2 linked regions of the Paeniglutamicibacter kerguelensis genome follow. The protein of the gene in region 2 interacts with the protein of the main gene of each other region in a pairwise test. Links are inferred from orthologs where the notes say so. Each region holds a gene or a part of one and is shown on either strand. Other genes may lie near its edges. The genes, in order: JOF47_RS05470 and dnaE.

Evidence for each region.
Region 1: the proteins of dnaE (region 2) and JOF47_RS05470 interact in binary tests that used the Escherichia coli proteins (3 or more experiments, as listed by UniProt). The link is inferred for Paeniglutamicibacter kerguelensis from one-to-one orthologs.

What each region holds. Positions count from the first base shown.
Region 1 is NZ_JAGIOF010000001.1:1,209,214-1,222,524, forward strand. Bases 5,217-8,067 are described here. They hold JOF47_RS05470 (aminotransferase class I/II-fold pyridoxal phosphate-dependent enzyme), read right to left. Parts: upstream 7,323-8,067; coding sequence 6,111-7,322; downstream 5,217-6,110. Other genes in these bases: rsmD (16S rRNA (guanine(966)-N(2))-methyltransferase RsmD), read left to right, coding at 5,217-5,367; JOF47_RS05465 (spermidine synthase), read right to left, coding at 5,329-6,108; coaD (pantetheine-phosphate adenylyltransferase), read left to right, coding at 7,441-7,911; galU (UTP--glucose-1-phosphate uridylyltransferase GalU), read left to right, coding at 7,967-8,067. Outside these bases: JOF47_RS05440 (DUF3515 family protein), read right to left, coding at 1-453; JOF47_RS05445 (LCP family protein), read left to right, coding at 528-1,571; JOF47_RS05450 (DAK2 domain-containing protein), read left to right, coding at 1,627-2,556; JOF47_RS05455 (ATP-dependent DNA helicase RecG), read left to right, coding at 2,546-4,762; more of rsmD, read left to right, coding at 4,768-5,216; more of galU, read left to right, coding at 8,068-8,863; JOF47_RS05485 (LCP family protein), read left to right, coding at 9,005-10,060; JOF47_RS05490 (ABC transporter permease), read left to right, coding at 10,198-11,046; JOF47_RS05495 (ABC transporter ATP-binding protein), read left to right, coding at 11,162-11,926; JOF47_RS05500 (glycosyltransferase family 2 protein), read left to right, coding at 11,923-12,969; JOF47_RS05505 (CDP-alcohol phosphatidyltransferase family protein), read left to right, coding at 12,984-13,311. UniProt on the Escherichia coli protein: Shows aminotransferase activity with methionine and histidine as substrates, and to a lesser extent also with phenylalanine.
Region 2 is NZ_JAGIOF010000001.1:2,314,122-2,329,933, forward strand. Bases 7,546-11,651 are described here. They hold dnaE (DNA polymerase III subunit alpha), read right to left. Parts: upstream 11,313-11,651; coding sequence 7,746-11,312; downstream 7,546-7,745. Other genes in these bases: JOF47_RS10545 (SRPBCC family protein), read left to right, coding at 7,546-7,683; JOF47_RS10555 (RluA family pseudouridine synthase), read right to left, coding at 11,411-11,651. Outside these bases: glnA (type I glutamate--ammonia ligase), read right to left, coding at 10-1,350; panB (3-methyl-2-oxobutanoate hydroxymethyltransferase), read left to right, coding at 1,472-2,326; JOF47_RS10515 (SPOR domain-containing protein), read right to left, coding at 2,330-2,527; map (type I methionyl aminopeptidase), read left to right, coding at 2,658-3,533; ppgK (polyphosphate--glucose phosphotransferase), read left to right, coding at 3,576-4,373; transcriptional regulator NrdR, read right to left, coding at 4,451-4,939; hisD (histidinol dehydrogenase), read right to left, coding at 5,079-6,443; JOF47_RS10540 (SRPBCC domain-containing protein), read left to right, coding at 6,605-7,102; more of JOF47_RS10545, read left to right, coding at 7,180-7,545; more of JOF47_RS10555, read right to left, coding at 11,652-12,349; lspA (signal peptidase II), read right to left, coding at 12,346-12,876; JOF47_RS10565 (DivIVA domain-containing protein), read right to left, coding at 13,042-13,725; JOF47_RS10570 (YggT family protein), read right to left, coding at 13,940-14,245; JOF47_RS10575 (cell division protein SepF), read right to left, coding at 14,267-14,800; JOF47_RS10580 (purine nucleoside phosphorylase YfiH/LACC1 family protein), read right to left, coding at 14,996-15,646; cell division protein FtsZ, read right to left, coding at 15,737-15,812. UniProt on the Escherichia coli protein: DNA polymerase III is a complex, multichain enzyme responsible for most of the replicative synthesis in bacteria. This DNA polymerase also exhibits 3' to 5' exonuclease activity. The alpha chain is the DNA polymerase catalytic subunit.

The sequences.
Region 1 (13,311 bases), 1.1 Mb from region 2 along the record:
GCTCGACGGGATTACATTCGGATCGAAAATGAGCTCCGTGGCCGGAGTGCGCCCGTAGGTAGTCAATGTCCAGGTCTTTTCGCCTTCCTTGGCAAGCCAGTCAACACCGTTAACTGTGATGCAGGGGTCGGTTGACGGCGGTGGGGGAGTCACGCCACAGCGGAGGACAAGCTGTGACGGATTCCCCCACACCGCCGTGGCCTGGCTGTTGGTCTGGCGCTTTTGTTGGTCTGCGATTTCGGAGGGAAGCAGCACCATCATCTCGGCGCAAAGCGAGTTCCCCGCATCATCGGCAGACTGCACGTTTGCGATGGGACTGCATCCGGTGAGGACCGCCACGCAGACAACCGCGCCGGCAACGGCGGCGGAGAAACGGTGTTTAACGGGAACTGAAACTGAATCAACGCTGAATAAACGCTGTGAATTCGGGGCTGCTGGATTCGAAACTGTCATTCTTGGCACTTAAACAGCCTACCGGTCGTAGGACGTGACTAGGATGTAAAGGAGTATTTGGATGAGAGGCATAAATGACATATCTGCATGAGTCCTTCGAGGACACCACCAACGAAACGCCCAAGAAGAAACGAACGGGGCGAGTTTTTTTGCTGGGTGCGCTGTCTCTCGTCTTGATTGCGTTGTTGGTGGCTGGCGGATATCTATTCACTCTTGCTCGCGCGTTCGACAACGGAACTCAAAAGCTCACCAATCCATTTCCGGAGGAATCATTGCGTCCGCAGAAATCGGACCAAGCCAAAGGAGCGGTTAATATCCTTCTTCTGGGCAACGACACTCGCGCCAAAGACAACGGTGAAGAGAACTTCGCTTCACTGCCCAACGGCGGGCGTTCCGATACGATGATGCTGGTCCACATTCCGTCGAATCGGCAGGGCATCTATGTAACGTCGATCATGCGTGATACCTGGTTGGACGTCCCGGGGCATGGCAAGGCAAAGATTAATGCTGCGTTTGCCTATGGAGGTGTGCCACTTGCCGTCCAATCTCTGGAAGGCCTGTTCAACACGCGTATCGACCATGTCGCGTCCATCGATTTCGAAGGGTTCAAGGGACTTACCGATGCCTTGGGCGGAGTGGAAATCAACAACCCGATTGCGTTCTCCCCGCGTACGGCCAAGAAACTTCATTTCCCGCAGGGCGTTCAAACGCTCAACGGCGACGAAGCCCTTGCTTTTGTTCGTGAACGCTACGCCTTCAAGGACGGCGACTACCAACGCGTACGTAACCAGCAGCTATACATCAAGGCCGTTTTGGGCACGCTGGTGTCCAAAGAGACGTTGACCGACCCGGGGAAAATCTTGGAAAGCGTCAGGCAGCTCGCGCCGTACATCGCAGTGGACAAGTCATTGGATGCAATGAAGGTGGCGCAGCTTGGCATCACAATGACTGGAACCAGTTCGGGTGACATGAAATTCTTCACGCTTCCCAACAAGGGAACCGGCCGGTCTGCCAACGGTCAGTCCATCGTCATCCCAGACATGGCAGAAATCAACGAATTCTCAAAAGCACTGAACAAAGACAAAGTCGCCCAGTTCGTAGAGGACAGAAACCTCTAAAGGTTAAGAAATCACCCACACCATGAATGTAAAAATCCATGCCAATTCCCAAGCAATGGCAAAATGGCTTGAACGGGTAGTAAAGAGCCTTGGCAACCACAGCGATCGCCTAAACGCCATCAACATTTTCCCGGTGGCGGATGGCGACACCGGAAGCAACCTCTACCTGACCGCACGGGCGGCACATGATGCCATCTCCAAATTGGAAACGGACAGCATCGGCGAAATGCTGACCATGGCTTCGCGTGCCGCTATGGAATCGGCGCGGGGGAATTCCGGGACTCTTCTGGCGGTGTTTCTGGCTGGAATGGCCGAGCCGCTATGCGGAGTTGAACGACTCACAGCCCCGCTTCTGGCAACTGCATTGGAACGAGGCAAGGTACGTGCATGGTCCGCACTCAGCGAGCCGGTCGCGGGGACCATGCTCTCGGTGATGGAGGTCGCGGCGAACGTCGCCCGCAGGACTCACAGGGCCAGCAGTTTGGAGCCGGCTAGCAAAGCCGCACTGACCGAGATTCTTGAAGCGATTTGTGTTGCGGCAGAAGACGCAGTGGTGGCCACGGAATCAGAGCTGGGCGTTTTGCATGAAGCCCAGATCGTGGATGCCGGTGCAGTAGGAATGCTCATCATCCTGGACGAACTGCGCGGAGCCCTCCAAGGACACGTGATCGACCCCGATGAGTACGCCCAATTCCACGGCTACGACATCCAGGATCCGCACATCCACCAAGGTGTGTCGAACGGGTCCGGTGTGGAAGTCATGTGCACCATCAACCTTGATGCGTTGGGGGCAGCCACGTTACGTGGACAGCTCGATGCCTTGGGCGATTCGGTGATCATGAGTCCGGTGAACCCGACCAACGAGGGATACCGCTGGAGGGTCCACGTCCACGTGCCTGTCGCGGAGGATGCCCTGAATGCCATTCGAGGTGTCGGTTCCCCGGTGAACGTATCGATCACCGATCTTTGCACCCATGATGGATGACCTGGACTTTATTGCAACAACGCCCTTGGACCGAGTCCTTGGCGGTGCTACGGCCAGGAAGGTCCAGCAAGCCTTCGGGTATGAAACCGTGGGGCAGATGCTGGGGCACTTCCCCCGCCGCTACATGGAAGTCGGAGAGCTCTCGAACATTTCCGAACTTCCCATCGGCGAGGAAGTCACCATCGTTGCCCAGGTTGAATCCATCAACCAACGACGAATGCACTCGCGATCAGGATTCTTGTTGCAGGTCGCCGTACGTGACGCCATAGGGCCCGATCAATCAATGCTCAAGATGACCTTCTTCAACGGGTACGAGGCTAAACGGGATCTACAAATCGGTGCTACCGCCATGTTTAGCGGCAAGGTGACGCTCTATCAGAACCATCTGGAATTGACGCACCCGGAATACTCACTTTTGGAGACAGTCGAAGAAGCTGACCCGAGGCCCATCCCGATCTACCCGGCCACCGCAAAATTCCCCAATAAGAAGATCCGTGACGTGATGTCGCTGATAGTGGCAGGCACGAGCGAAAAGGGGTTTCCGGAATTCATTCCGGAAACGGTGCTAAAGAATCAGCACCTCTCTACCCGCTCAACGGCATACGCCGAAATCCATGGGCCTGAAAGCCTGGCCCAAGGCTATGCGGCCCGAAAGCGTTTTGCCTTCGAGGAAGCTTTCCTGCTGCAACTGGCACTTCTGCAACGGCGGGCACACCGACGCCTGCAGCCTGCCATCGCGCGGGCGGGTCGCAGCGACGGGTTGCTGGCGGCGTTCGAACGGACGCTGCCATACACCCTCACGGATGGGCAGGTTCAAGCCGGAGCCGAGATCGCGGAGGACCTGCTCCGCGGCCACCCGATGAATCGCCTGCTTCAGGGCGAAGTCGGTTCGGGCAAGACCTTGGTTGCCCTGCGGGCCATGCTTCAGGTCATTGACTCTGGCGGGCAAACTGCACTGCTGGCTCCGACCGAGGTCTTGGCGCAGCAACACCACCAATCAATCCGAAAACTTTTGGGCGACCTGGGAAAACTGGGGGAGCGAGGCGCCGATCCGATGGCCACCAGGGTCGACCTGCTCACGGGGTCGGCGACGGCCGGCGAACGAAAGCGTGTGCTCCTCGGGGCGGCATCGGGTGAAACCGGCATCCTGGTCGGTACCCATGCCTTGCTTTCGGACGTGGTGAGCTTTGCGGACCTAGGCCTGGTGGTCGTTGACGAGCAGCACCGCTTTGGTGTCGAGCAACGTGACCTGTTGCGTGCAAAGGCAGCCAACCCTCCGCACATGCTGGTGATGACGGCCACGCCCATTCCCCGAACAGTGGCCATGACCGTGTTCGGAGACTTGGAAGTCAGCCTGATGAAGTCGCTCCCGCCGGGACGCGCACCCATATCCACGCATCTGGTCCCGCTTCAGCTTCCTCACATGCAGGCCCGGCTTTTTTCACGGATGGCCGAGGAAGTGGCAAAGGGCCATCAGGTGTATGTCGTGTGCCCACGGATCACCGAGGCGGTCGTCGAGGACGATGCGCCACCGGTGTTGGTGGATCAAATCGAGGTCAATGGTTCAGGAAGCCCTGCGGCGGCAAAACCCGCCTCAATGACCGTCGAAAAGATGATGAACCTACTTGGCACCATGCCCGCCTTTGCCCGAACCGAGATTCGCCAACTGCACGGTCGCATGTCCAGCGAGGAAAAGGCGGCGGCCATGGGCGATTTTGACAGTGGCCGCGCCTCCATTCTCGTCTCGACGACAGTGATTGAAGTCGGTGTTGACGTGCACAACGCAACACTCATGGTGATTGTCGACGCCGAAAACTTCGGAATCTCGCAACTTCACCAGCTGCGCGGACGCATCGGCCGTGGCCTCTATCCCGGTACATGTTTGATGACTACTTGGTTGGATGCGGAACATCCCTCGGTTTCCCGGCTGCGCGCGGTGGAATCAACGACCGACGGGTTCCTTCTGGCCGAATCGGACCTTCAGGAACGCCGAGAGGGCGATATCTTAGGGGCAAGTCAGTCCGGTTCGCGTTCTACTCTCAAGGTGCTGAGGGTTATCAAGGACTCAAAACTCATCGCTCGGGCTCGGGACGCCGCGGAGCAGATCATTGAATCAAGACAGGGTCTGGACGCATACCCACTGCTGCGCAAAGCAGTCGAGGAATGGGTGGACGAAGACATGCAAGCATTTTTGGAAAGAGGATAGGGAAAATGAGTCGAATAGTTGCCGGTGCCGCAGGAGGGCTTCCGCTGAAAAGCGTTCCTGGGGATTCCACCAGGCCGACCACGGACAGGGTCAAGGAGGCACTTTTCTCGAGGCTGGAAAGCTATGACGTATTGGCCGATGCCCGAGTCCTGGATCTTTACGCGGGTGCAGGATCGTTGGGGCTCGAGGCGGCAAGCCGTGGAGCCCGATCGGTGCTGTTGGTCGAATTGGCGCCCAAAGCTGCGGCCGTTTGCCAGACCAACGCCGGATTGGTCAACAAGGCGCTGCGAAGCGACATCGTGAGTGTCAGGCGCGGCGCCGTGGATACGGTTCTGGACTCGTTCGCTCCGGCCGCAGGCGTGTCCGGCGGCAAGAGCTGGGATTTGGTGTTCATGGATCCGCCTTATCCCATGACCAACGACGAACTCGCCAAGACGCTCCAAAAGGTGGCACTGCTCCTTGAGGAACATTCAACGGTGGTGGTCGAACGTTCCTCAAGGTCGGAAGAACCCATTTGGCCGACGGGCCTTACGCGTTTCGCCGAGAAAAAATACGGCGAAACGCGGCTATGGTTTGCCGAACCCGTCCAGGTCGCTGCCGAATAGGACGGCACCGGGATGGGGACCGGCCACACGGAGTCGTTCAACGAGCCCCACGTCAATCTTTGAATGGGTCGCCGCCAAGATCATGTTGCCGGGGTATTTTCGGGAAAAGATTTCGGTTGGGGCGCTGGCCATGACCGATCTGAAGACCTCTGACAGTGCATTGATCTGGCTGTCGGCAAAAGCAAACGGCGGATCATCGCCGACGTTGACCAACACCATGCCCTTGTCTTTGAGCAGGTCGTTCATTTCGGAGTAAAAGGCCGGCACGGTCAGGTGTCCGGGCGCCCCGGAACCGCTGAAGATGTCCAAAACAATGACATCGAATTTCCTGTCTGCGAGCTCATGCGTCAGGACCTCTCGGGCGTCCCCGATCAGGGTAGAGAGATTCGCCGGATTGTTCAGCGGGAGCGATTCAAGAACAAAGTCAAGGAGCTCGCGTTCCAAGTCAACCGCGACTTGTGTGCTGCCGGGACGAACCTCTTCAATGTAGCGAGCAAGCGTCAATGCGCCTGCCCCAAGATGCAGCACACTTAGCGGTTTGCCTGGAATGCCGATCTCGTCGACGAAGTTTGCCAGCCGCCGCAGGTATTCGTAGAAGATCTCGTCCGGATGCGCGACATTGACATGGGACTGCTCCGCCCCGGCCAATGACAGCACCCAGGCGCCGGGCACGAAGGTGTCTTCCTCCAAGGTCGCGTGTGCTCCCAGATTGCTCATCCAACGCGAGATGTGAGTGGCCACGGCTAGATGCCTATCTTGGCGGTCAAATGTGACAGGCGTTCGGCTGCCTCGGTGAGAACCTCGAGCTTCTTGCAGAATGCGAATCGCATTAGCGTCCGGGTTTTTTGGGCGCCTTCTGCATGGCAAAAGACCGAGAGCGGGATGCCCGCCACCCCGATGGAAGCCGGCATTTTTCTTGCGAGGTCGAGGGCGCTGGTGAATCCCAACGGCGCAACATCGGCAACGATGAAGTAGGTTCCCCGGGGCCTGTAAACGGTCATGCCGGCTGCCTCGAGGCCGGTCGCCAAAACCTCGCTACGATGCGCCAAATCCTTTGCGAAGCCGGCAAAGAATTCAGTGGGGGAGCCCAACGCTTCGGCAACTACGGGCTGGAACGCCGAACCGGAGGAGTAGCTGAGGAATTGTTTGACGGTGCGCACTGCGGCGACCAACTCTGCCGGTCCGCTGGCCCACCCGACCTTCCACCCAGTGAACGAGAAGGTCTTGCCGACGGACGAAAGGGTCAGTGTCCGCTGCCATGCTCCCGGCAAGGACGCTATGGGGGTGTGGGCAACCCCAAACGTCAAGTGCTCATAGACTTCGTCTGAAAGAATGAGACAGTCATGTTCCGTGGCAAGTGCCACGATCTCGGCCAAAACTTCCCGGTCGAAGACCGCACCCGTGGGGTTGTGTGGGTTGTTCAAGACAATCATTTTGGTACGCGGGTTGAAGGCAGCCCGAAGTTCGGCGATGTTGGGCTGGAACGAGGGCGCGTTCAAGGCGACGGTCCGGTGGATGCCTCCGGCAAGCCCGATTGTCGCCCCGTAGGAATCGTAAAACGGTTCGAAAGTGATTACCTCGTCGCCGGCCTGGATGAATGCGAGGATCGAGGCAGCGATGGCTTCGGTGGCTCCCGTTGTTACAACCACCTCTGTGTCAGGGTCGACCGTGATCCCGTAGAAACGCTTTTGATGCTCGGCTATCGCCGTCCGCAAAGCGGGTATTCCGCCGCCGGGAGCATACTGGTTGAGGTTTCCTGTGATCCCTTCGGCGGCGCGGTCCTTGAAGGGCGCCGGGCCATCGGTGTCCGGGAACCCCTGGCCAAGATTGATGGCGCCGTGTTGTGCCGCCAGTGAGGTTATCTCCTCAAAAATGGTGACACCAAGTTGGCCGGAGGGTGAGAGGAGATTGGCGCCGGCGGCCGTACGCTGCCATGGGAAATTGAATGTGGGCATGATCCATTATCCCGATTCTTGGCGTGATCATCAGACCGAGCAGTTTCGGTACGACACGATGCAATGGTCGATTCATTCACGCAGGTGCTGAGCTCCCGCCTTTGGTAGATTGCTGAGTATGCGTAGAGCCGTCTGCCCCGGATCCTTTGACCCCATTCACAATGGTCATGTTGAAATCATTGCCCGTGCCAGCAGCCTTTTTGACGAGGTGATTGTGGCGGTATCCACCAACTATGCAAAGAAGTACAAGTTCGAGGCCGCCGACCGCCTGGAAATGGTTCAGGAAACCATCGGCGGGCTCCGTGGTGTTAGCGTTCTGCCCATGGGCGATGGCCTTCTTGTGGACTTTTGCAGGGAACACGGCGCGGATGCCATCGTCAAGGGCTTGCGCTCAACGGTCGACTACCAATACGAAATTCCTATGGCCGTGATGAATCGCCATCTCACGGGCGTAGAAACGGTTTTTTTGGCGGCTGACAACAGGTACACCCATTTGTCCTCATCGCTTTTGAAAGAAGTGCAGTCGCTGGGGGGAGACGTTTCCGATTATTTGCCCCGCACCGTGCTCAAACGCTTGAACCACGGATAGCAATGGGAAATTAGTGTTTCGTAGTTTGTGCAATTCATGAAGTAAAGTCGAACCCATGAATACAAGCAGGCGCGTCATCAAAGCAGTCATCCCAGCAGCAGGCCTCGGAACCCGTTTTCTTCCGGCCACAAAGGCCATGCCCAAGGAAATGCTGCCGGTTGTCGACCAGCCGGCCATCCAGTACGTTGTTGCGGAGGCTTCACGAGCCGGACTTACCGACATGCTGATGATCACCGGCCGCAACAAGCGCGCACTGGAAGATCACTTTGATCGCGTTCCCTTTATTGAATCCACGCTCGAAGCCAAGGGCGACATGGAGAAGCTGCGTCGGGTGCAGGAAGCCACCGAACTAGGTGAAATCCACTACATCCGTCAGCGTGACCCCAAGGGCCTCGGACACGCAGTGCTTTGTGCCAAGCAGCACGTAGGAAATGAGCCGTTTGCCGTTCTGCTGGGTGACGACCTTATCGACGAACGCGACGAACTGCTGTCCGTCATGATTGATGTTCAGGAGAAGACTGGCGGATCGGTCATTGCCCTGATGGAAGTCGACCCCGAACAAATTAGTGCATATGGATGTGCCGACGTCACTGCTGTTGACGGCGCCGACTACGTGACTGTCAACGGGTTGGTTGAAAAGCCTGCAGTCGAAGACGCTCCGTCAAACTTGGCCGTCATCGGTCGTTACGTGCTCCACCCGCGCGTATTTTCCGTTTTGGAGGAAACTGCGCCGGGTCGTGGCGGAGAGATTCAGCTCACCGACGCGTTGGAAACTTTGGCGGTAGCGGAAGGAGAAGGCTCCGGCGTTCACGCAGTCATCTTCCGTGGACGTCGATACGATACCGGCGACAAGCTGAGCTACATCCAGGCTGTCATTTCGCTGGCCGCAGACCGCAGCGACATCGGCCCGGGACTCGTTCCTTGGCTGAAGGATTTCGTAGCTGGTCTCTAAAATAGAGACTTGTCAGCGAGGCTAGCCCAGCTTTCTCACAGGGGAACTGGTTAGCCTTGCTTTGTTTGTGCGAAAGTTGCCGGGCGATCAGTAGTATCGCTAAGTGCCTGGCAACTCGTTCTTGTCTAATGGAGACGTTGATTGACTGACAATAGAAATTTCCGCGGCGGCTATGAGCCCCGACGACTGCAAGCGCCCAAGAAACGGACCGGCTTGGTGGTTTTGGCAAGCGTGGTTGCCTTGGTGCTGATCGCAGGGCTGGCTGCAACCGGGTACGTCATGAATCTCGCCAAGACCTTTAATGACAAAACCCAAGTCATTGCCTCGGCGTTTCCGGATGAAAATCTCCGACCAGTCAAGAATCCCGACGACGGATCGATCAACTTCCTGTTGCTGGGCGTAGACCACGGGGCGGAAGGCACCTTGTCCAGCGATTTGCTGGCGGGGGGCGGCACCGACCAGCGCTCCGACTCCATGATGCTGATGCATATTCCGGAAGATCGGAAGGGCGTCTACGTGATGTCCATCATGCGTGACCTTTGGACTGATATCCCGGGCCACGGCCGGCAAAAGATCAACGCTTCCATGTCATTGGGTGGGGTGCCCCTCGCTGTTCAGACAGTAGAAGGCATGCTTGATACCAAGATTGACCACGTCGCAATGATTGATTTTGATGGTTTCAAAGAGCTCTCCACTGCGCTGGGCGGGGTGACAGTTCACAACGACATCGAGTTCTATTCGACCGACAAATATAAATACCACTACCCAGTCGGCGACATCAACGTGAAGGGTAACGAAGCGTTGCGATTTGTCCGCGAACGCAAGCCATTTGTCGATGGCGACTACCAACGCGTGCGAAACCAGCAAATATTCATCAAGGCAGTCATGAGCGAGATGCTCTCCAAGGACACGCTGACGAACCCTGGCACCATCTATGAAGTGATCGACAAGGTTTCCCCTTATCTCTCATTTGATAACGGTTTCGATGCTGCAACTGCAGCGGGCCTGGGCTTGCAGCTCAAGAACCTGCGCGCGTCAAACGTGAAAATGTTCACGCTGCCGACTGCCGGAATCGGAACCTCGGCTGACGGACAATCGATAGTGCTGCGTGATGAACGTGCACTAGTTCAGATCGGTGAGGCACTGCGGACTGACACGCTGAGTGACTATCTAAAGACGGCAGACCTAACCGACTGATTTTCTGAAATGTGGATTGCCTTCCAATGGTGAGATGCTGATCGCGGCGTTGAACTACAGCACCATCTACTAGAATCGAAAGGGTCTGCCCACAACGGCTAGGCTCACAATCAGCAACATAAGAGGTATGAAGACACATGACAGCTGCCGAATATGCGGAGCAGCACAACCTGCACAGGGTTGGTGCACGTCCGAGTCTGGTGAGCTATCTAAGGCAAGCCTGGACAAGGCGTGACTTCGCCTATGAGCTTGCACGAAGCCGCATTCAGGCCAGCAACCAACAGAACCGTTTGGGTATGCTCTGGGTTGTTTTGCGGCCGACGCTCAATGCCCTTATGTATGGTGTAATTTTTGGCATCTTGCAGGGTGGCAGCAAGCCCGCAGACTTCCCCGTATACGTTGTAATTGGCGTGTTCCTCTTCGAGTTCTTCTCCGATTCGATGACCCAGGGAGCGAAATCCATAACTGGCAACGCATCGTTGGTGCAGTCGTTGGCTTTCCCCCGAATTACCTTGCCGATAGCCTCGGTAGTTCAACAATTCCTGACGCTCATGCCGATGATCGGTGTCATGTTCATCTATTGCATGGTCCTTGGAACAACGCCCAAATGGTCGTGGTTCATGCTTGTACCGTTGTTGGCTATTTTCACCCTGTTTAACACGGGTGTCGCGCTGATCTGCGCCAGGATCACTGTGCACGTTCGAGACTTCACTCAGTTCCTGCCACTGATTACGCGAATGCTTTTCTACACGTCTGGTGTGCTCTTCGGCGTCGACAAGATCCTGAAAGAGTTTCCCGTCCTGGTACGCCTGTATGACTTCCACCCCATCTACCAGGCTCTCCAGATCGCCCGCGGTTCAATCATGAACAATGCCGACTACCCTGCTTTTTATTGGATCGTCCTGTCCGTCTGGGCTGTTGTCATGTTTGTAGGTGGAGTCATTTACTTCTGGACGGCTGAGGAGCGTTATGGTCGAGTCAACTAATTTTGATGATCTTTTAAACCCCCAACTGCATGAGACCTATCAGGCTCGGCCTGTGTTCGTTGGAAATCAGCAGCCCAGGCCCGTAAGCGAGAAAACTCCGTTGGCAGACGCACCAATGACAACCGCGCTGGAACCGGAAGAGACCCGTCGACCAGTAGTCATCGTGGACGATTTGCACGTCAAGTATCAAGTCTATTCAAGCGGTAAGTCGGTGGGAACGGCAGGCGCCCGACGTCTTCTGGCCCCATCCACCCGTGGCATCCGGGAGGTCCATGCCGTCAAGGGTGTTTCTTTTGTCGCATATGAGAATGAATCCATCGGTGTGATTGGATCCAATGGTTCCGGCAAATCAACCTTGATGCGAAGCATCGTTGGACTTACGCCGCCGGCATCCGGATCCGTCTATGCGTCATCACGACCTAACCTTCTAGGCGTTGGTGCTGCACTTATTTCGGATCTGTCTGGTGACAAGAACATCACCCTTGGTGGGCTGGCTCTCGGGTTCAATCGCAAGGAAGTTGATGAACTTCGTGACGACATCGTCAAATTTGCTGAGCTGGAAGAATTCATTGACTTGCCCATGCGTACATACAGCTCGGGCATGTCGGCGCGCCTTAAGTTTGCCATTGCGGCATCCAAACAGCACGAAATCCTGATCGTGGATGAAGCGTTGGCGGTAGGCGATGCGCGATTCCGCAAGCGCAGCGAGGCAAGAATCAGGGAAATCAGGGAAAACGCCGGAACCGTGTTCCTCGTTTCGCACTCCATGAACTCAATCCTTGATACTTGCAACCGTGTCCTCTGGATCAACAAGGGTGTTCTCGAGATGGATGGCGATGCCAAGACCGTGGTGGATGCGTACAAGGCTTACAAGAAGTGACGTCAACACAGACGCCCGGTGTTTCCTATGTGATGCCGGTGCTGAACGAGGCCAACTATTTGCGCGATGCGGTACTTAGCATCCTGAACCAGGATTATGCCGGCGACAAGGAAATGATTCTTGCGCTTGGGCCCAGCGTCGACAAGACCGATGAAGTTGCGGCCGTACTCGCGGCGGAAGACTCCCGGGTCCGTTTGGTTGAGAATCCGCGTGGGCGTACGCCCATTGGATTGAATCTCGCGATCAAGGCCTCAAAGTATCCCATTATCATCCGTGTCGATGCCCACAGCGAGTTGGAACCTTCATACACTGCCCGCGGCATTGAGACCATGTTCCGTGTAGACGCCCATGATGTTGGTGGCCTCATGGATGCACGCGGTAAGAACCCGCTGCAACGCTCGATTGCGGCAGCCTACCATTCACCTTGGGGATTGGGTGGCGCCGCCTACCATAGCGGCGCCCCTGAAGGACCCGCAGAATCTGCCTACCTTGGCATCTTCCGTCGCGAAGTCTTCGACGAAGTCGGATTTTATGATGAATCGCTTTGGCGAGCCCAAGACTGGGAACTATGTCTCCGCATTCGCCAGGCTGGGCACAAGGTGTGGTTCGATCCGGAGCTACGAACCGGATACTACCCACGAGACGAGTTCGAGGCCTTGGCCGCACAATCCTATGCCTCAGGTATGTGGCGAGGAGAACTTGCGCGACGCTATCCTGCCGGCAAATCGCTCCGACATGACTTGCCGCCGCTTATGGTCGCCGGAACTGCGATCGGATCCCTGGCATTGATCATCGAGCCGTTCCTGGGACGCAAGACCAATCCAACGGTCCGGCTAATCTGGAAATTAGCGAAGCTGGCACCGGTCACCTATGCAGGATTGGTCGTCTATGCGTCGGCCACGGCCTCGCGCGCTTCCAACAAGGAAAAATTCTTGATGCTTCGTGTGCTACCCACGATTCACTTCCCATGGGCGATTGGCTTCGTCAAGGGGCGTCTCAAGGGCGCCCAGGGCACCTTGGACAAGGGAAGAGTCCGATCGTGAGCGACAATTCCACCATGCGTCCCAAGAACCCGTCGCTTGAACAATTGCGGGCCATTTGCCAGCCACCTGAGGTTCGCGCTCGACGAAACGCCGAGCATTGGACAGCAGAGCTCTACCTCCGGCATATTTCGATCTATCTGACGGCAGTACTGGTTCGCACTCGAATCAGCGCCAACGGTGTCACGGGGCTGATGATCCTTGCCGGTTGGCTGATGTCGTTTGCCCTGCTGATCCCGGGTATTTGGGGACCGCTCTTGGCCGTTGTGCTTTCCCAGATGCAGCTCTTCTTTGACTGTAGCGATGGTGAAGTCGCAAGGTGGCGGGGGACCCAGTCGCCGAGGG
Region 2 (15,812 bases):
GTATGGCTCCTAGAGGATCCCGAGGTAGCGGCGAAGCTCGAACGGGCTCACGTTCTGCCGGTACGCTTCCCACTCGTCGCGCTTGTTGCGCAGGAAGGAATTGAAGACCTGTTCGCCGAGGATCTCGGCCACCAGCTCGGATTCCTCCATGGCGCGGATCGCGTCGTGCAACGAACCGGGCAGCGGGTCGTGGCCGGATGCGCGGCGCTCCGCGCTGCTCAGGCCCCACACGTCGTCCTCGGCCTGCGGCTCGAGCTCGTAGCCCTCCTGGATGCCCTTCAGTCCAGCGCCGAGCAGGCAGGCGTAGGCCAGGTAGGGGTTGGTGGCCGAGTCGATGCCGCGGTATTCCACGCGGGCGCTCTGGCCCTTGCCCGGCTTGTACAGCGGAACGCGGACCAGTGCCGAGCGGTTGTTGTGGCCCCAGGACCTGTGGCTCGGGGCCTCGCCTCCGCCCCACAGGCGCTTGTAGGAGTTCACGAACTGGTTGGTCACCGCCGTGAATTCCGGTGCGTGGCGCAGGATGCCGGCAATGAACTGGCGTGCGGTGTCGGAAAGCTGGAATTCGCGCCCGGCCTCGAAGAAGGCGTTGGTGTCGCCCTCGAAGAGCGAGAAGTGGGTGTGCATGCCGCTCCCCGGTTCATCGGAGAAGGGCTTGGGCATGAACGTCGCGTAGATGCCCTGCTGGAGCGCGACCTCCTTGATGACGGTGCGGAAGGTCATCACGTTGTCGGCCGTCTGCAGCGCATCGGCGTAACGCAGGTCGATTTCGTTCTGCCCGGGGCCGTTCTCGTGGTGACTGAATTCCACGGAGATGCCGACGGCCTCTAGCATCGTCACCGCCGTGCGGCGGAAGTCCTGGGCGACGCCGCCGGTGACGTGGTCGAAGTAGCCGCCGCGGTCGACAGGCACCGGGTAGCCGTCGGCGCCCAATTCGCTGGAGCGCAGCAGGTAGAACTCGATCTCGGGGTGGGTGTAGCAGGTGAAGCCCATCTCCGAGGCGACGGCCAGCTGGCGCTTGAGGACGTGGCGGGAATCCGCAGCCGCCGGCAATCCGTCCGGTGTGAGGATGTCGCAGAACATGCGGGATGTGGGTTCGGTTTCCCCGCGCCACGGCAGGATCTGGAAGGTGGCCGGATCCGGCTGCAGGAGCATGTCGGATTCGTATATGCGTGATAGCCCTTCGATGGAGGACCCATCGAAGCCCAGGCCCTCCTCGAAGGCTCCCTCGACCTCGGCCGGGGCCAGGGCCACCGACTTCAGCGAACCAACCACGTCGGTGAACCACAGGCGAACAAAGCGCACGTCGCGCTCTTCGATGGTTCGGAGGACGAATTCCTGCTGGCGATCCACGGCGGGTTCCTTCCACAACGGCTTCATATTGGGCGGAAAGTGCCGCCTCAATCACTTTATACGGTTTTCCCTACATGACACGGTGCTACGTGTTCGGGCATTGTGCATTAGTCTCTTGCCCATGAGTGCTCATCCCCCAGTCCCCGCAAACTCCACGTCCGCTGCGCAGGCCCCGGGCGGCCGCGTCCGCGTCCACCACTTGCAAAAGGCCAAGGCCGAGGGACGCAAGTTTGCGATGCTCACCGCATACGACACGATGATGGCAAACCTCTTCGACGAGTCCGGGATCGAGGTCCTGCTGGTCGGGGATTCCGCCGCCAACACGGTCGTGGGGTATTCCTCCACCCTGCCGATCACCCTCGATGAGATGGTCGTTTTTGCCAAGGCCGTGACCTCCGGGGTCAAGCGCGCCCTGGTGGTCTGCGACATGCCGTTCGGCTCCTACGAGGTTTCCCCCGAACAGGCCGTGACCTCGGCTGTGCGCCTGATGAAGGAGGGCGGGGTGCATGCCGTGAAGCTGGAGGGCGGCACCTACTTTGCCCCGCACGTGCGGGCTCTGGTTGCCGCGGGTATTCCGGTGATGGCACACATTGGTTTCACCCCGCAATCGGAGCACGCGCTGGGCGGCTACCGGGTCCAGGGCCGCGGGGATGCCGCGGGCGCGTTGGTCGAGGACGCCCAGGCGCTGGAGGCCGCCGGCGCCTTCGCCGTCCTGATGGAAATGGTTCCCACCGAGGCCGCCCGTCGCGTCGACGAGGCCCTGCACGTGCCGACGGTGGGCATCGGCGCCGGCCCCGTGACCACCGGCCAGGTCTTGGTGTGGCAGGACATGCTCGGGCTGGGCGGCGGCAAGGGCGCACGTTTTGTTAAGAAATATGCCGACCTGCGCTCCATCGTTACGCTGGCCGCCACCGCCTACCACCAGGACGTCGTTTCCGGCACGTTCCCGGCGCCCGAGCATGAGTTCGAGGACTAGGGCCTAGTCTTCGAACTCGGCCTCGTCTTCCGCGTCCCATTGTTCGTTGCGCTCGCGCACCTTGGTCATGGCTTGTTCGGCTTCGGCGCGGGAGTTGTAGGGCCCCAGCAGTTGGGACCAGTCCGCCTGCGGACCGAATTCGACCTGCCCTGTGACGATGTTGAACCAGTAATCGCCCTCACCCGGGAGTTCCTTGCTCATCTGGTTGTCCGCCTTCCTTTAGCTCTGTTTTGCATGGCTAATGCCCACCCTACAGCCCCGGCCGCGCGCCCGAACGGCCCGCAAGCCACCTATGTGCCCGGGGCATGGGGGCACGGTTAGAATAGGCGTTATGCCTCTTGCGTCAACAGCACCTGTCGGGTCCCTGAAACCCGGCGTCCTCTCCCCACCACGTCCAGTCCCCGCTTCTATCGTGCGGCCCGAATACGTCGGCCGCCCGGCGCCGCGGAAATCCGATGCGTCGGAGGTCCGCAGCCCGGAGGTCATCGCCAAGATGCGCATCGCCTCGAAGATCGCGGCACAGGCGCTGGTCGAGGTCGGCAAGGCTGTGGTCCCCGGCGTGACCACCGATGAGCTGGACCGCGTCGGACACGAGTTCCTGCTTGACCACAACGCCTACCCCTCCACCCTGGGGTACCGCGGATACCCCAAGTCGCTGTGCGCATCGATCAACGAGGTCATCTGCCACGGCATCCCGGACAGCACCGTGGTTGAGGATGGCGACATCATCAACATCGACATCACGGCATTCATCGGCGGGGTCCACGGCGACACCAATGCCATGTTCATGGCCGGGGACGTCGACGAGGAATCGCGCCTGCTGGTTGAACGCACCGAGGAATCCCTGCGCCGCGCCATCAAGTCTGTGATGCCGGGCCGTGAAATAAACGTCATAGGCCGCACCATTTCGGCATACGCGAAGCGATTCGGCTATGGTGTGGTTCGGGACTTCACCGGCCACGGCGTCGGGGAATCCTTCCACACCGGGCTGATCATCCCGCACTACGATGCGGCACCGGCCTACAACAGGCTCATCGAACCGGGCATGACGTTCACCATCGAACCCATGCTGACCTTGGGAACCATCGAATGGGACATGTGGGAGGACGGCTGGACCGCCACCACCAAGGACCGCAAACGCACCGCACAGTTTGAACACACTCTGCTCGTCAATGAGGACGGCGCCGAAATCCTCACCCTGCCCTAACGGCAGGACCTTTCCCGCACGAGAGAGAACCTGAAGAACACCATGTCTAATAGCGCGCAGGATCCAGCAACCATTGCCATCGGAATCGACATCGGCGGCACGGGCATCAAGGGCGGCATCGTCGACCTGGCCCGGGGCAAGTTGATTGGCGACCGTTTCCGGATCGACACCCCCAAGCCGGCCACGCCGGCCGCAGTTGCGGAGGTCGTGGCCCAAATCGTTGAGGAGCTTTCCTCCCGCGAGGATGCACCGGCGGCCAACACCCCGGTGGGTGTCACCTTCCCGGCGATCATCCACCGCGGGGTGGCCCGCTCGGCCGCCAACGTGGACAAGTCGTGGATCGGAACGGATGTCGATTCGCTGCTCACCGAACGTCTGGGCCGCCCTGTCCACGTCATGAACGACGCGGATGCAGCCGGTCTGGCCGAGGTCCGCTACGGCGCCGGACACGGCGTCGACGGAACCGTCCTGGTCATCACGCTGGGCACCGGCATCGGTTCCGCGCTGATCCACAACGGCGTGCTGGTGCCCAACGTCGAGCTGGGCCACCTGGAAATCGATTCCGCGGTTGCCGAGACCAAGGCCTCGGCCTCGGCGCGCGAACGCGATGACCTGTCCTGGGATGAGTATGCAGAGCGCTTGCAGCGGTTCTTCTCCCACGTGGAGTTCTTGCTCTCTCCCAGCCTGTTTGTGATCGGCGGCGGCATCTCCAAGCGGGCCGGCGACTACCTTCCGAAGATTTCGGTCAATGCCCCGATGGTTGTTGCTTCCTCGAAGAACAATGCCGGAATCGTCGGTTCGGCCCTGCAATCGGTGATTTCCGAGCAGCTCGCCGTCTGACCTCCACACGCGAAACGGGTGGTGTTCCCGGGATTTTTGCCCCGGAACACCACCCGTTTTCTTTAGTTCAGCTAATGCTATTTGGCGCCCAGCGGGCGCTGTTTGCCCGTCGGGCGCTCTTCGCGTTCGCGCCGCAGCTTGTCGATGGCCTGCTCGAAATCCTTGAGCGATTCGAACCCCTGGTAGACGCTGGCGAACCGCAGGTAGGCCACCTCGTCCAGGCGCTGAAGCGGTGCCAGGATGGCCAGCCCAACCTGGTGCGCGTCGATTTCCGCGGCCCCGCTAGAGCGCACGGTTTCCTCGACCTCCTGGGCAAGCACCGCCAAGTCGTCGTCGGTGACGGGACGGCCCTGGCAGGCCTTGCGCACGCCGTTGATGACCTTGGCCCGGCTAAACGGTTCCGCGACACCCGAACGCTTGAGCACGTTCAGGCTCGTGGTTTCGGCGGTGGTGAACCTGCGTCCGCAGGCCGCGCATTGGCGGCGGCGGCGAATTGCCGTGCCGTCGTCGGTGAGCCGGCTATCTACGACACGCGAATCGGTATGCCGGCAATACGGACAGTACACGGCACTCCTTCTTTGGGGTCTTTGGCGAAACACATGAGTGCTTCGCTTCAGTTTAGAACCATATATAGCCTAATCACAACATTGTCATTACCACATGTAGTGGCTTGCGTCACTTTAGCGCGCTGATGGCCGACGATTTTCAGGCGTTGTCGAAACGAATTGCGACGGCGTCGCCGTGCGCGGGCAGGTCCTCGGCGTTGGCCAGGGCAATCACGTGCCCGGCCACCTCGCTTAACGCGGCGCGGTCGTAGTCGATGACCTGGATTGCCTTCAGGAACGTGTTCACGTTCAGGCCGGAGGCGAATGCCGCGGTTCCGCTGGTCGGCAGCACGTGGTTGGACCCGGCGCAGTAATCCCCGAGGCTCACCGGTGAGTGCGAACCGACAAAGACGGCACCGGCAGCGGTGATGCGCTCGGCAACGCCAGCGGCGTCCATCGTGTGGATTTCCAGGTGTTCGGCGGCGTAGACGTTGCACACGGCGATGCCGGATTCCAGGTCGTCGACAAGGATCACTGCCGACTGGTTTCCGCCCAGGGCAACCCGCACCCGTTCGGAGTGCTTGGTGGTGTTGCACCGGGTTTCCAGTGCCTCGCGCACGGATTGTGCCAGTTCCGGGGAATCGGTGACCAGCACGGCCGCGGCGTTCGGGTCATGCTCGGCCTGGGAGATCATGTCGGCGGCAATGTAGCCGGCGTTGGCCGTGGCATCGGCCAGGATCGCGATTTCGGTGGGGCCCGCCTCGGCGTCGATTCCGACAACGCCCTTGACCAGTCGCTTGGCGGTTGCGACAAAGAGGTTCCCGGGTCCGGTGACAACGTCGACCGGCTCGATCGCCAATGTAGCGTCTTCACCCTCGGCAACCGGCACGCCGTAGGCAAGGGCCGCGATCGCCTGGGCCCCGCCCATGGCGTGGACCTCCTCCACGCCAAGCAGCTGCGCGGCGGCCAAGATAGTGGGGTGCGGCAGTCCGCCGAATTCCTTCTGCGGCGGCGAGGCGATGGCCAGCGAGCCGACGCCCGCGGCCAGGGCGGGGACCGCATTCATGATCACGGAGCTGGGGTAGACGGCCAGGCCGCCGGGCACATACAGGCCCACGCGGCGCACCGGAACCCAGCGCTGGGTCACCGTCGCGCCGGTGGCGTAGCGGACTTCGCTGCTCCCCGGCACCTGTTCCGCGGCGAAGGCGCGGGCGCGGGCGATGGATTCCTCAAGCCCCGCGCGGACCTCCGGGTCCAGTTCCACGAGGGCACGAACCATGGCCTCGGCCGGCACGCGGGTGTGGGTCTGGGTGACGCCGTCGAAGCGTTCCGCCAGCTCGCGCAGGGCGACGAACCCCTCGGCACGGACGCGGGCGATGATGCCTTCGACGGCCTCGGCGGCCGTGGCGAAATTCAGCTCGGGCCGCGGCAGCACCGCCTTGAGGCTCGCATGGTCCAATGCGGCACCCCGCAGATCAAGGTCTTGGAGCGCGGAAAAGGTCTGGGGGCTGGCGTTGCTAGTCACTGCACCAGTTTATAGGGTCGGCGAGCCGGCGCCATGAAAAGTGCGTAGCCGCCCCCTTAACAATCGAAACGACACTCCCGCGTTCGGGCGCGCTTCCCCCGGCGCATCCCGGTGCCATAGTCTGCACCTAGCATGAACATACACATCAGAAGGGAAACCCCATGCCACAGCCACATGGCGGCTTCGAGGCATCACCGACCGGATTGCGCATCGTGATCGAACGCGAGGTCGGGTTCGGCCTGGAGGAAATCTGGGACGCATTCACCACACCCGAGGGCCTCGAGCCCTGGGTGGGGGTCCTTCGCGGAACCCGCGAGGCGGGCGACCTTCAATTTTCCATGGTCGAGGGCGGGCAGGAGGCTTCGCCCGCGAACCTGCGGATCCATCGTTGCAGGGCACCGCACGAACTGTCCTTCACCACGGACAGCGAATACGGCGCGTGGAACCTCGGGCTCGAATTGTCCAGGCAGGACGGGGTGAGCACGATTCGCTTCATCCAGGACCTCGGCCTGACCGACGATCCGAGCACCATCGGGCCGGGTTGGGAATACTACGTCCAGCGGGCGATTGTTTCGCTGGAGGGCGGCGACGTCGAATCGGTCAAGTGGGACGACTATTACCCTGCCCTGGCTCCGGCCTACACGAGGGCGTCCGAATAGGTCACGTCCTTCCACGGGGACCGTCTCCTGCCCTGGACCTACACAATTTCACCAACCACCCGCAGGAGGGCAAGCCCATGACACAGGCCCATGGCGGCGTCGGGTTTTGGTTCCCCTCTGGTGGCCGGCGCATCGTCATCGAGCTCGATGCGGAGTACGACATCCGTGACATCTGGGAAGCCTCCACCACCGCCGAGGGCCTCCGTTCCTGGGTGGGGATCCTGCGCGGGAACGCGGACAGCAGCGACCTGCGGTTCGCGTTCCTCGAGGAGGGGTTGGAAACGGCGGCCGGGAGCGTGAACATCCAGCACTGCAGGCCTCCATACAACTTCCTCGTGACTGTCGAGACCGAACAAGGGGCATGGCATCTTGGCCTGGGCCTTTCGCGCCGGCCGGGAACGAAGAAGATCACGTTCATCCATGACCTCGGGCCGTCGGATGACCCCAGCACCATCGGGCCGGGTTGGGAGTACTACCTGCAACGGTTGCTCGTGCACCTGGCGGGCGGAGACGTCGAATCGGTCAAGTGGGACGACTACTACCCCGCTCTGGCTCCGGCATACGCGAAGGCGCCCGAGTAGTCCCCCACAAGTTGGGGAGCACTCGGGCGCCTTCCGCATACCGCTAATTCGTCAGCTTGGCCTTAGCCGTCCAGGCAGGTCGGGCCGAGCAGCACCTTCAGGTCGCCGAAGAGCGCGGAGTTGGGGTTGACGCGGTACTCCATGCCCAGGCGCATCAGCGAGGTGCCGCGGCTGCCGTGCAGCTTCACACGCACCTCGGTGGTCCCCTGGTGCACGCGCAGCACGTCGCCAAGCGCCGACACCACGTCCTCGGTGGCCTTGTGCGCGGCCATCGAGATCACCACGGGTCCGCTTTCCCCGTCTTCTCGGATCTCGGGAACCGTGAGTTCCTGGGCGTTGAGCGTGATCGAGCCGTCGTCGCGTTTCTGCACACGCCCCTTGACCACAACGATCAGGTCCTCGGCCAGCACGTTGGCGATCGGCGCGTAGGCGTTGCCGAAGAACATTGTCTCCATGGAACCCGACAGGTCCTCGATCTCGCAGCGGGCGTACGGGTTGCCCGACTTCTTGGCGATCCTGCGCTGCAGCGAGGTGATCATGCCGCAGATCGTGACGGTGTGCCCGTCCTGCGGGCCGTCGTCCGAGAGCACCTGGGTGACGGACATGTCGGCGTTCTGCTCCAACAAACCGCCCAGGCCCTTGAGCGGGTGGTCCGAGACGTAGAGTCCGAGCATGTCGCGTTCGAAGGCGAGCTTGTCCTTCTTTTCCCAGTCCGGCATGTCCGGCACGGAGACCGTCATGCCCGATGCGACCGACGGGTCGTCGAACGCACTGAAGAGGTCGAACTGGTTGGCCGCCTCGTTGCGCTTGACCGCGATGACCGAGTCGACGGCCTCTTCGTGGATCGCCACCAGAGCTCGGCGGGCGTGTCCCATGGAGTCGAAGGCGCCCGCCTTGATCAGCGATTCGATGGTGCGCTTGTTGCAGACCACCGCCGGGACCTTTTGCAGGAAGTCCGAGAAGTTCTCGAAGTTGCCCTTTTCCTTGCGGGCCTCGACCATGGCGTTGATGACGTTGGCGCCGACGTTGCGGATGGCGCCCATGCCGAAGCGGATGTCCTTGCCCACAGGGGTGAAGTTCAGCGCCGATTCGTTCACGTCCGGTGCCAGAACGGTGATGCCCATGTGGCGGCATTCGTTCAGGTACATGGCCGTCTTGTCCTTGTCGTCGGCCACGGAGGTCAGCAGCGCCGCCATGTACTCGGACGGGTAGTGGGCCTTGAGGTACGCGGTCCAGTAGGAGATGACGCCGTAGGCTGCCGAGTGCGCCTTGTTGAAGGCGTAGTCGGAGAACGGAAGCAGGATGTCCCAGAGGGCCTTCACGGCCTCCATCGTGAACCCGTTGTCGATCATGCCCTGGGAGAAGCCGGCGAACTGCTTGTCCAGCTCGGATTTCTTCTTCTTGCCCATGGCGCGGCGCAGGATGTCTGCCTGGCCCAGCGAGAAGCCGGCCAGCTTCTGCGCGATGGACATGACCTGCTCCTGGTACACGATCAGACCGTAGGTCCCGCCCAGGATCTCCCGCAGCGGTTCCTCCAGGGTCGGGTGGATCGGTGTTTCTTCCTGGAGCTTGTTCTTGCGCAACGCGTAGTTGTTGTGCGAGTTCGCGCCCATCGGGCCTGGGCGGTAAAGCGCGAGCACCGCGGAAATGTCTTCGAAGTTGTCCGGGCGCATGAGCTTGAGCAGCGAGCGCATGGGCCCGCCGTCGAGCTGGAACACGCCGAGCGTGTCGCCGCGGGCCATCAACTCGTAGGCGCCGGCGTCGTCGAGTTCCAGGCGTTCAAGGTCCAGGTCTACATCCTGGTTCGCCTTCATGTTTTCCAGGGCATCGGAAATGATGGTGAGGTTTCGCAACCCCAGGAAGTCCATCTTGATCAGCCCAAGGCCTTCACAGGTTGGGTAGTCGAACTGGGTGATGACCTGGCCGTCCTGGATGCGGCGCATGATCGGGATGACGTCGATGATCGGGTCCGAGCTCATGATGACGCCGGCGGCGTGCACGCCCCATTGGCGCTTCAGCCCCTCGATGCCCTTGGCGGTCTCGAAGACGCGCGCGGCCTCGGGGTCGGTGGCGACCAGCTGGCGGAAGTCCCCGGCCTCGGAGTAGCGCTTGGACTTGGGGTCCTCGATGTCGTTGAGCGGGATGTCCTTGGCCATGACGGCGGGCGGCAGCGCCTTGGTCAACGATTCGCCCATGGAGAAGGGGTAGCCCAGCACGCGCGAGGAGTCCTTCAGCGCCTGCTTGGTCTTGATGGACCCGTAGGTCACGATCATCGACACGCGTTCGTCGCCATACTTTTCGGTCACGTACCTGATGACCTCCGAGCGGCGACGATCATCGAAGTCGACGTCGAAGTCGGGCATGGAGACACGTTCCGGGTTCAGGAAGCGTTCGAAGATCAGCCCGTGGACCAGCGGGTCGAGGTCGGTGATGCGCATGGCGTAGGCAACCATGGAACCTGCACCCGAACCACGGCCGGGTCCAACGCGAATGCCGTTGTCCTTGGACCAGTTGATGAAGTCGGCAACGACCAGGAAGTAGCCGGGGAAGCCCATCTTGATGATGACGTCGAGTTCGAAGTCCGCCTGCTTGCGCGAAGCCTCCGGGACGCCGTTGGGGTAGCGGTAGTGCATCCCCTTGTCGACTTCCTTGATCAGCCAGCTGGTTTCGTCCTCGCCCTCCGGGCAGGGGAAGCGCGGCATGTAGTTGGCGCTGGTGTCAAAGGAGACTTCTGCGCGTTCGGCGATCAGCAGGGTGTTGTCACAGGCATCGGGCATCTCGCGGAAGAGGTGGCGCATCTCGGCCGGGCTCTTGAGGTAGTAGCCGGACCCCGAGAAGGCGAAGCGTGAACCGCCCTGGTCATACGTCGGCTCATCGAGGGTGGAACCGGAGTTGATGGCCAGCAGGGCCTCGTGGGCCTTGGCATCGTGCTCGTGGGTGTAATGCAGATCGTTGGTGGCAACCCTCGGGATGTTCAATTCCTTGGCCAGGCGCAACAGGTCCTGGGTGACGCGGCGCTCGATGTCCAGCCCGTGGTCCATGAATTCGCAGAAGTAGTTTTCCTTGCCGAACAGGTCCTGAAACTCTGCGGCGGCGGCCTTGGCCTCGTTGTACTGGCCGAGGCGGAGCTTGGTCTGGATTTCGCCGGAGGGGCACCCTGTCGTGGCAATGATGCCCTCGTGGTAGGTGTTGAGCAGGTCGCGGTCCAGGCGCGGGTACTTGCCGAACACCGAATCGAGGGAGGCGATCGATGAGGCCTTGAAGAGGTTCTTCATGCCGGTGTTGTTGTAGCTCAGCAATGTCATGTGCGTGTAGAGGCCACCGCCGGAGACGTCGTCGCGCTTCTGGCTTTCGTCGGTGCGCCACTTGACACGCGTCTTGTCGTCGCGTGCGGTACCTGGGGTCACATAGGCCTCGATGCCGATGATCGGCTTGATGCCGGCCTGGGTTGCCTTGTTCCAGAAGTCGAAGGCACCGAAGAGATAACCGTGGTCGGTGGTTGCCAGTGCGGTCATCCCAAGCCGGTTGGTCTCTTCAAAGAGTTCTGTCAGACGTGCAGCACCGTCAAGCATTGAGTATTCGGTGTGCGTGTGAAGGTGTACGAATCCATCGCGATTAGAGCTAGCCACCGATCCAGTCTAGGCGCTCTTGTTGGCTGCCGCTGGCGTCTTGCCGGGGATGTGAAAAGTGGCACCTGTTGTCTTCAACAGGTGCCACTCAAAACGACCTAGAATTCGCCGTCCCGCAACATTTCCAGCGCGTTGTTCAGGTCCATCGGGTAGTCGCTGCTGTACTCGACCCATTCACCCGAAACCGGGTGGAAGAAGCCAAGCGTTTGCGCGTGCAGCCACTGGCGGGTCAGCCCGAGGCCCGCGGCCAGCTTCGGGTCTGCGCCATAGGTCTGGTCTCCGACACACGGGTGGCGGAAGGCACTGAAGTGCACGCGGATTTGGTGGGTCCGGCCCGTTTCGAGTGTCACCTCAACGAGCGAGGCCCGGCCGAAGGCCTCAAGGACCTTGTAGTGCGTGACGGAGTCGCGGCCTTCTTCAAGGACGGCAAACTTCCAGTCGTGGCCGGGGTGGCGGCCCAGCGGCGCATCGATCGTGCCCTGCAGTGGTTCGGGCAGCCCCTGGACCACTGCGTGGTAGACCTTCTTGGGGGTGCGTTCCTTGAACGCTCGCTTCAGCGCGGTATATGCCCGCTCGGTTTTCGCCACGACCATCAGGCCGCTGGTCCCGACGTCGAGCCGGTGCACAATGCCTTGGCGTTCGGCGGATCCCGAGGTGGAAATCCGGTATCCTGCGGCAATCAGGGCACCGACGACGGTGGGCCCGACCCAGCCCGGGGACGGGTGCGCGGCGACACCAACGGGCTTGTCGATGACGACGTAGTCATCGTCGTCGGCAATGATCTTTAGGTCTTCCACGAGTTCTACCCTGATTTCTAGTGGGTCCGGCCGAACCGGAAGGTAAACGTCGACCTGTTCCCCGGCAATGGTCTTGCGCGATTTGCCAACGATCTTGCCACCGGCCTTGACGTTGCCTTCGGTGCAAAGCAGCGCGGCCTGTGAACGTGAAACGCCAAGCCGCTCCGCCAGGAACGCGTCCAGGCGGAGATTGGCTTCCTCGGGTTCGACCAGGAATGTTTCTTCTCGCCCCTGGCTCATTCGTTGCCCGGCGCTTCGGGTTCCGCCTCGGTGCGGTTCTTCGTCTTCTTGCCGTGGGCCGCGCGCGAGCCATCGATTTCCCTGCCCGTGAAAAGAAGCAGGCAAATGCCGATCATGGAGCAGACAATGAACATGTCCGCCACGTTGAAGATCGCGAAATTTGGAAGGGCGATGAAGTCCACGACGTGGCCGTGGCCAAAGGACGGTGGCCGGAAGAGCCTATCCGTCAGGTTGCCGGCGACTCCGCCCATCAGGCCGCCCAGTGCCAGCGCCCAGGGCAGCGAACCGATCTTGCGCACCAGGAAGATCGCCACGTACACGAGCACCGCGGCCTGGATGATGGTGAAAATCCAGGTCACGCTTTCCCCCATGGAGAAGGCGGCTCCCGAGTTTCGGATGAAGTACCAACGCAGCAGCGGCGGGAATACATCTATCGCTTGGCCCTCATACATGTTGCTTACAACAATACGTTTGGTGACCTGATCCAATACCAAGGCAATCACTGCCAGTGCGGTGGTCAGCAGAATCAATTGCTTCTTGGGTCCACCAAGGATTCCAGATGCTCTCGAATCCTGTGGCGCTGGTGGTACGGAACTGTTTTCCATTATGTCCTTTAACGCATTGTTGGCGGTCGGGATATCCCGACCGCCAACAATCTTAAGCCATCAATATGTGAGGCAGGGATTGGCAGGTTAGCCGTTGTCCTTGGAATCGGCAGAATCCATGGAGCCCTTGGCCTCAAGGTCGCGCAGCTGACCCTCAATGTAGGTCTTCAGACGTGCACGGTAGTCACGCTCGAAGCCGCGCAGTTGCTCAACCTTGCGCTCAAGAACAGTCTTCTGCTGTTCCAGGGCGGAAAGTGTCTTACGGCTCTTCTCCTCGGCGTCGGATACAAGGCTGTTGGCCTCGACCTGGGCCTCGGCAATGATCTTGTCACGCTGTTCAACACCGGCCGACACGTACTCGTCGTGCAGGCGCTGTGCCATGGCGAGAACGCCGGCGGCTGATTCCGCCGTTGTGGCGGAAGACGGAGCTGCAGGAGCTGCTGCCACAACCTTTGCCGGCTCGGCGGCCTTCGGGGCCTCGGCAGCGCGGGTTTCTTCCTTCTTCGCTTCTGCTTCCTTTGCCTTGGCCTTGTCGGCTTCGGCTGCCTTGGCGGCGGGCGCCGCTGCAACGGGAGCTGGCACAGCCAGGTCGCCGTCGGTAACGCCGGCTTCGCTCAGGCGGCGACGCAGTTCATCGTTCTCCTGCGTCAGACGACGTAGTTCGACAACGATCTCGTCTAGGAAATCGTCAACTTCATCCTGATCGTAGCCTTCGCGGAACTTAGTTGGCTGGAATCGTTTGTTGACTACATCTTCTGGCGTGAGAGCCATCTGGTCACCTCGATACTTGGTTCTCTCCCCGAACCGCTGATGTGCGGCCCGAGTACACTTACCGTTTATTGACACGCTAACCGGCGCAGTCGTTGTGCCTAACGCGTCAACACTATAACGACTGAACCACTAATGACTAAATCTAACGAACATTCCAGCAGGAATTCTCATTAGTTGCCACTTGTCGCGGCCTACTTCAGCTTCAATTGAAGCATTAACCCACAGCCGCCATTCGACCCAAAGAACCGACGGCCAATTTCAGAAAAATGACGACAAGGAACAATATTATGAACGCCAGATCCAGGCGGATTCCCCCGATATCGAGCGGCTTCACGCGGGACCGGAGCCAGCGCATGGGTGGATCCGTGGTCCGGGCGATCATCGAAACCGCCACCAGGGCCAGCCCTCGAGGGCGCCAGGAGCGGGCAAATGATTCAGTGATGTCCAGCACGATGCGCAGCAAGAGCATGACTTGCAACACGGTAAGCACTATATAGAGCAGTGCGAAGATAAGCTCCACGTTGTATACGAACCTTTGCCGCTAGCTCTGGTTGAAGAACGTGGCTTGGTCTTCGGACTGCTTCTTGTCCTCACCCAAAACCTCGACGGTGGAAGGTGAGAGCAGGAACACCTTGTTGGTGACCCGCTCGATGCTCCCGTGCATCGCAAAAACAAGCCCGGCCGAGAAATCAACAAGTCTCTTGGCATCGGCTTCACCCATGTCCGTGACATTCATGATGACAGGGATGCCGTCACGGAAGTTCTCGCCAATGATTTTTGCATCATTGTATGAACGTGGGTGAACCGTAGTGATCTGACGCAATGAATCGTCCTCGTCCCGAGCTGAAGGCGCGCGCTTGATGGGTGTTACCGGAGCCCGGTATTCGTTTTCAATGACAGGTCGCGGGGCAACTGGTGCCGCCGGAGCAGGCTGGACGGCAACCGGTTCCTCGTGAAGAGGCTCAACTACGCGAACTTCTTCACGCGCTTCGATGTCACGCTGCTCCGTCTCGAAGTTCTCGTCGCCTTCGGCGAGTCCGAGGTAGATCATTGTCTTGCGCAGTGCGCCAGCCATGGTCTTCTCCTTTTAATCGTGCGGTCGGCTTTGCCGGCCGCAAGTCTCTCCGCTAATTCGACGCTACCGCACCATTCGGCGGTGCCCGAGCACATCGGATACTTCGCGTCGGTGTGTCGCAATGTGGCTTTCGCCGCCACAACAACTCCGTGCTGACTTCGGCCAGCCCCAAGGAGCTGGATCTTGCGGGAATTCCTACGTGCCTGACCAAACCAGACCGGCCAACCGGCCGGTGTCCGGGTTTTGCCGGTAGGAGAAGTAGTCTTCGTTTTCGAAAGTGCAAACACCGCTTTCCGTCACCATGACCCCGAGCGATTCAAGCTCCCGGCAGGCCTCGCCCGGCAGGTCAAGGCCGGTGCTGCCCCAACGGGTCGCACAGGCAATGCCGGGGCGCAGGCTTTCGGACTCTTCGGCCATTTGCTGTGGGACTTCGTAGCAGGAACCGCAGATTGACGGTCCGATCCACGCTTCCAAACTCGTGGCGCCGTGGGATTCCATCCGCGCCACCGTGTTGGACAGTATCCCATCCAGCAGGCCGCGACGTCCGGCGTGTGCCACCGCGCTGATCGCGCCCGACGCGGAGGTGCCGGTGAAAACTACGGGGACACAGTCGGCGACCATGACGGCCAATGGCTCGAGGGCATGTGGCGATACCAGCGCATCGCAGGTGGCGGTGTTTGAGGGAACCGGCGCTCCCGCGACGGTAACGACATCCGCCGAGTGGACCTGGTCCATGTAGGTGAAACGTGTTCCACCCAGACCCAGGCCTTGTTCCAGACCGCGACGCCGCAGCAGCACGGCGTCACGATCATCCGGAACATGGAATGCGAGGTTGCCCTGTTCCATTGAAGTGAAAGCAATTTGCAGGCTTGGAGCCAATGCGGATTGGTAACGCAACATAGGACCGGGCAACTCCCCCATCAGGTGATTTGCTTTTTACTTCAGGAAATCCGGGACATCCAGGTCATCGTTGGTGGCCGAAAGGTCCGGCTCGACGATGGCTGGGAGTTCC